2 linked regions of the Gloeocapsopsis sp. IPPAS B-1203 genome follow. The protein of the gene in region 2 binds, or shares a complex with, the protein of the main gene of each other region. Links are inferred from orthologs where the notes say so. Each region holds a gene or a part of one and is shown on either strand. Other genes may lie near its edges. The genes, in order: tsaD and tsaE.

Evidence for each region.
Region 1: the proteins of tsaE (region 2) and tsaD are in contact, whole or in part, in a crystal structure (PDB 6N9A), measured with the Thermotoga maritima proteins. The link is inferred for Gloeocapsopsis sp. IPPAS B-1203 from one-to-one orthologs. Residues at the interface, in WP_004082108.1 of Thermotoga maritima: Leu37, Gly38, Lys46, Lys57, Val59, Lys60, Ser61, Thr63, Phe64, Thr65, Leu66, Met67, Val69, Pro71, Tyr82, Arg83, Leu84, Asp86, Asp88, Phe89, Asp93, Ile128, Asp130, Glu131, Arg134; in WP_004082750.1 of Thermotoga maritima: Cys10, Asp11, Arg49, His50, Leu82, Gly84, Gly135, Gly136, Glu154, Thr155, Leu156, Asp157, Asp158, Ser159, Glu162, Asp165, Lys166, Arg169, Leu170, Tyr175, Lys213, Thr214, Leu217, Tyr218, Gln221, Arg222, Asn324.

The regions. Positions count from the first base shown.
Region 1 is NZ_PEIG01000002.1:81,486-84,768, forward strand. The notes cover bases 277-3,227. They hold tsaD (tRNA (adenosine(37)-N6)-threonylcarbamoyltransferase complex transferase subunit TsaD), read left to right. Parts: upstream 277-1,202; coding sequence 1,203-2,252; downstream 2,253-3,227. Other genes in these bases: CSQ79_RS03650 (Photosystem I reaction center subunit IX), read right to left, coding at 308-457; CSQ79_RS03655 (Photosystem I reaction center subunit III), read right to left, coding at 494-988; CSQ79_RS03665 (alpha/beta fold hydrolase), read right to left, coding at 2,352-3,227. In the rest of the region: more of CSQ79_RS03665, read right to left, coding at 3,228-3,254.
Region 2 is NZ_PEIG01000005.1:128,175-131,280, forward strand. Bases 25-2,798 are described here. They hold tsaE (tRNA (adenosine(37)-N6)-threonylcarbamoyltransferase complex ATPase subunit type 1 TsaE), read right to left. Parts: upstream 1,760-2,798; coding sequence 1,289-1,759; downstream 25-1,288. Other genes in these bases: CSQ79_RS10510 (CRTAC1 family protein), read right to left, coding at 25-323; CSQ79_RS10520 (gluconeogenesis factor YvcK family protein), read right to left, coding at 1,907-2,798. In the rest of the region: more of CSQ79_RS10510, read right to left, coding at 1-24; more of CSQ79_RS10520, read right to left, coding at 2,799-3,106. UniProt on the Escherichia coli protein: Required for the formation of a threonylcarbamoyl group on adenosine at position 37 (t(6)A37) in tRNAs that read codons beginning with adenine.

The sequences.
Region 1 (3,283 bases), on a different replicon or contig from region 2:
CAGGTAGTGGCATTATTTTATGGTAATAAATGACCCAATCTTTCATACTTTAGTCTTAAATTAAAAAAAATTAATTAAGCTAATGATTAGTCACAAAGAGTACAATTACACATTTCAAATGAGTAAGCGCTATACCATTTTTAAGATGGAAATATAGCGCCTTGTGCAATGAAAGGTAAACTCTTTAAAAAAGAAACTCAAAATCTATTGGCAATAGATAGAGTTTCAAAGTTAAAAAAGCAGCGTTTGTCTCATCAACATCAAACAAGTTTTAAAGAGACAAACACATGTTATTAGCTGCTCTTATTTATGGCAGCGGATGGAAAAGAAGGTCAGGATATAGATAATTAAAGACAATCAACAGAACTGCAGTAAAACTCAATAAAGCAAAAAGTAATACTGGGCTTAAAGAAAGATAGCGGAGTAAATAGTTTTGATTGTCGCCTTTCTTTTGCATGAATCAGTCTCCAAAAACAAATTAATTGAAATCAAACTAGCGTGGAGAAACTGGAATTTCGTCATCCTTGGCAACTAATTCCCCTGAGAGCAATTCCTTAACAGCGGCGAGAGGCCAAGTAAAGCCTGATAGCATTAGTGGCAGTGCTGTAGGCACGTCAATAATGACTTCTCGCATTTCTGTAGAATCGCGCTTTTTAATTGCTTGGAGATAGGCACGTCCTACCCAGCCAATCCAACCGGCAATATAGAGAAAGAGAATGCTAGGAATCAGAAAGTCACCAGCATGATTAAGACGACCATCTACAATCAAGTGAGGTAAGCCCTCAGGACCACATAATTCTTGAGCATAACGCTCAAATCGCTTTTGCCCCGAATTAGGATCAGCAGTCGTATTTCGAGCAGAAGCTGCTCTTTGAATAAATTCTGGAGACTCGCTACAAGGCACTAGTCCTGCACCAACGGCTAATGCCTGTGGGGCAAAATTAAACCATAAACCAATGACAAGAACTAGAGCAAACAATCGTCGCATGGAATTGTTTCCCTTTATTACAAAACCTAAATTTTGTTGTACGATAAGCAGCTTGAACAAACAGGTAAGCGCTTACATGGAAGCAATCATACTCTTGCGTGTGACCCTAGTAAAGTTTGCCGTGGGTAAAGTTTAAGCTACTTAATATAGTTGAATAAATTTTGCTAGTAACTGTTAACTGTTTACACGCAGGTAATACGCCTGTTTTATCATTATGTCAACTGTTTTATCAATAGAAACGAGCTGTGACGAAACTGCAGTAGCAATTGTTAAAAATCGTCAAGTTTGTAGTAGTATTGTTAACTCACAAATTCCTATTCACCAACAATATGGTGGGGTTGTTCCGGAAGTCGCTTCGCGCCAACATTTAGAAATTATTAATCAGGCGATCGCTCTTGCTTTGACGCAAGCAAATCTTACTTGGCAAGACATTGATGGAATAGCAGCCACTTGCGCTCCAGGTCTTGTGGGAGCTTTATTAGTTGGAGTCACCGCAGCAAAAACTTTAGCAATGGTGCGACAAAAGCCATTTATTGGCGTGCATCATCTTGAAGGTCACATTTACGCAAATTATCTGAGTGAACCAAGTTTAGAACCGCCATTTTTAAGTTTGCTGGTTTCAGGCGGTCATACAAGCTTAATCTATGTCAAAGATTGTGGAGTATACGAAACTTTAGGCGAAACCCGCGATGATGCAGCAGGAGAAGCATTTGATAAAGTAGCGCGGTTATTAAAACTTGGTTATCCTGGCGGTCCTGTCATTGATAAACTAGCCCAAGAAGGTAACGCTAAAACCTTTGGGCTACCTGAAGGCAATATTTCACAGCCAGGGGGTGGGTATCATCCTTATGATTCTAGTTTTAGCGGGTTAAAAACAGCAGTTCTACGGTTAGTACAGCAACTTGAAAAAGAAGCACAACCATTACCTGTAGCAGATATTGCCGCAAGTTTTCAGGAGAGTGTTGCGCGATCGCTAACTAAACGAGCGATCGCCTGTGCGCGAGATTACGGTTTAACCACAATAGCTGTTGGTGGTGGTGTAGCCGCTAATAGTGGCTTGAGACATCATTTAACGACTGCTGCTACTGCACACAACTTGCGCGTATTATTTCCCCCACTTAAATTTTGCACTGACAATGCAGCCATGATAGGTTGTGCTGCTGCGGATCACCTCGATCGCGGTCATACTTCCCCACTCACTTTAGGTGTCCAATCGCGATTACCCCTTACTCATGTCATGCAGTTGTACCGAGAGGAAAACTAGTGGAAGTGTGGGAGTGTTGGCGAGTGTTCGAGTAGTAGAGAAATTACTCTCCAACCCTCCTACTCTCAATCCCAATTACCCTACCACCCTCCTACCTGACTACCCTCTGCTTGATTTGTGCTGCTCTAACAACAAGCAAATCTGATGAGCAACGGTTTGCGGATGTTCTACCATTGCCAAATGTCCGCAGTGGGGAATTTCTATCACATTATTGCCACAGGCTTGAAAGAGGGGATGAAAGCTAGCTAAATGGCGGACATACTTAGGCTCCATGATTTGATCTTTGTCACCCGTAATAAAATATACGGGTTGCTGTAATTGGGATACAACTTTTGGCAACAGGTTAATTTCTGCTTCAGTTGTCGAATCTAGTAAAGATCCTAAAGCAGCTTCAGGATGAGCAATAACAAAATCGATCAATCGTTGACGTCCCCAAGCGGGTGCGATCGCTTGAACAACATTAGCACGAGTAAACAACAAATCTAGCAAAGGCAAATAGCACAACCAACGCGGACGATATTTAATGAGTCGCGAACCCCAACTCCGAAATTGGTCAAACGCTTCTTTAAGATAAATCCCACCACCAGCGTTCACACAAATGACTCCCTTAATACGGTCTGGTAACTGCTGGGCTGCCCACAGGGCGATACTACCACCCAATGAATGACCAATTAACCAAGCACTAGTAATGTTGAGTTTTTCGAGGAGAACAACTAAGTCTTGGGCATATGCAGCAGCTGTGTAGCAAGAATAGGGAACTAAATTTGAGATATTTTCTTGAGGTGGCGATTCGCGACTAACATGATTTATTTGAGACTGACCAAAACCACGCAGATCGTAAGCAAGACACTGAAAGTCTGAGGATAATTGCTCAATAATAGGCTGCCAGTATCCACGGCTTAACAGCCAACCGTGGATAAAGACCAAAGCGTGTGAAGAACCTGCGATTGGAGTCGTTAGCTCGTAAGCGTGTGGAACTCCCAGGATTTCAATGGTTGCCATGTTTATATCCTATCCTGAACGCCCCTTAC
Region 2 (3,106 bases):
TGATTATTAACAAGGAAAAAGTTTTTTTCTTGACCATAGCCAGCCCGTGCCCCTGTCACTACAAATAAATCAGGGTCGCCATCATTATCAAAATCACCCCAAGCTGAACCATGCGAATCACCAGTCACGCCACGTTGGGGCCAAACTTGCGAAATGATGTTTTTGAATTTACCACCGCCCATATTGAGATAAAGACTGGGAAATTTTGCTCCTTTAGGCTCATTTGGGCTTCTGTAGCCATGAGGCGTAATCCATAAATCAGGCTTGCCGTCACTGTTGAAATCTAACCAAGAAACACCGTGAGTTTCATCCTTTGTTGACATAATTCCAGCATTGGCAGTGGAATCCTGAAACTTGATTGTAGAATTTACCTGGTTAGTAAAACTATGGCTAACCTTGGTTGTAAGGCTGAAAACTAGTGTTGCTATGCCAAAGCATAACAGCATTTTTAGCAGTTTATGAAGTCGCACATGCACCCCCTTCCGCTGGACTTGACAGCAGATTGATGTCGTGTTAGAAATAGAATCGGAATTTGATAAATAGCAACGTGTTCCTAGGTAGCAAAGTTTTACCTAAGAGTTGCCTGTAGAGATAGCAGTAAGCCGATCTCAAAAAGGCAGAGAAGTTAAATAGGTAGCAGATATCTACCTTCCCTAAAAACTTAGGGATAATACAGTTTCTAGTTTCTAGGCAAGATAGAGCTAGAAATGCAAAATTTAGATTAAGATAACCAAACTTTTAGTAGGATTTATAGGTTTAAGCTCGAAAGCCCAAACCTTAGCTAATAGAATATAGAAAATCAAACTTATTAGATGCAAATATAGTGTTAATGTAGCATTAACAACTCCTTTACGTTAAGTCAACTTAAATAGTAGACTAGTACCTTAAAGTTAAGATTATGTCAGCATTTATCTCTTAACTTCTCTTAATTGAGTTCAACAGGATTACTCCGGATAGTATAATTGTTATTCATGAGCATAAATAGACCACAGAACATAGCATTTATACTTCCTGGATTAATGCCAAACTTACTAAAAGTCTTATGCAAGTTAATAAACCGTACATATAAAAGATAGAAATATAATTTCTACCTATATATCTCTTGTAAGCCATTTTAAAAGGTAAAATCAACGAACTAAATAGAACTTTACAAAAACAGTATTTAGATACTATTGAGCAAATAGTCACTAAATTTAAACTAAAATATTTGCATCTATCAAAAGTGATAAATAGTATTAGTATGAGATTAAAAAGGCGATCGCTATACTACAGCAATAAAAATGTATCTTCATTTAGTTAAATCTAAGAAGTTGAGTTGAACGCCAACAGCAGACAATTCTACTTGACGACCATGAAGATTATGATGACTGAGACGGATGCTGATATAACTTTGTGGTAAGTAAGGCAAGCGTTCTGCCCATTCAATCGCCGTGATACCCAAATCCACATCAATACCTTCCCAGTAAACTTCTGGGTGCAATGCAGTAACTTCTTCAGGTTCTAGACGATACAAATCTAGGTGATAAAGTGGTAAGCGTCCTTCTGTGTACTCATTAATTAAAGTAAAAGTAGGGCTAACAATTGATTCGGTAATTCCTAATCCTTTACCAATACCTTGAACTAAAGTTGTTTTGCCAGTACCTAAATTGCCTTCTAGTAAAATAACAATTCCAGCCTTTAAATGTTGTCCTAATAAACTACCTAAATGTGCTGTAGCTTCTGTATCTGTTAGGATAAAATCAAAACGATCAACTATCATAAGTTAGCGCGTAACCTCCGTAGATATTATAAAAATAACCACTACTAAATTTGATAATTATTATAAAAGAGCTGGTAGATATAAAACTCCATAGTGTAAGGTTAGCAAGGTCATATTTAATAATACTTGTGCAAGCCAATTAGAAGCTTATCTATGAGCGCGACCATACCATCGTAGTAATACTCGTGCTAATGCTTGGGGATTATGTCGCACCAGTCCTGTTTCCTCATCCTCATCCATCACATTTGCTAACACAATTCGCCTTCCTAAGCGGGCGACAACATCGCGATCTAGAAATACAGGATGAGAGTTTTCTTGTGCGTAGCGTAAAAGGCTTTTTTCTGAGGGAGTTCTTCTATGAACTAAGACTGCGCTAAATAGTTTTTGTCCACACGCAGCATCGATCGCACGAATATGATCGGAGACAGTATAGCCTTGTGTTTCTCCTGGTTGAGTCATCACGTTGCATACATAAATACAAGGAACAGGTGTTTTGCCCCCTTTACAGCGTGCCGCGATCGCCTGCGCAATTTCTGGTACTAATAAATTAGGAATAACGCTTGTATAAAGACTTCCAGGACCAATAATAATATAGTCAGCTTCATGAATCGCTTGAAGTGCTTTAGGTAATGCTGGCGGTTCGGCGGGAGTACAGCCAATTTTGAGAATACAGCCCCCTGCTTTAGTAATATTAGATTCACCTTCAATGCGACGACCATCTGCTAATTCTGCCCATAAACGCACATCACTCAGCGTTGCCGGAAAAACTTGTCCGCGAATAGCAAGTACTTGAGAACTTGCTGCGATTCCCTGTTCTAAATCTCCCGTAATTTCACTCATTGCGGTGAGGAATAAATTGCCAAAACTATGACCAACTAAACCATCACCAGCCCGAAAGCGGTATTGAAAGAGTTCTGTCAAAAGCTTTTCCTCGGAAGCAAGGGCAGCTAAACAGTTGCGAATATCTCCTGGGGGAAGAACCCCAATTTCACGCCGCAACCGTCCTGAAGAACCACCATCATCAGCTACAGTGACAATTGCAGTAATATTTGCACTGTATGCCTTGAGTCCCCGCAGTAACGTTGATAATCCCGTCCCGCCACCAATTGCGACAATTTTCGGTCCACGATGCAAGCGGCGGTGTGTTAACAAGACATCGATGAGTTCTTCATCGCCACCTTCTGGTCTTAGTACTTCAGTAATTGAACCTACTGTGCGGGTTTGTCCCCAGAAGATCAATAAAGCTCCGATGAGCAACACCAAGGGACCGCTAATATAATTAGGAACAACATTAGCGATCGTGCCTACAATGTCCTGCATTAACTGCAAGGCATAAAAAATAGGTGT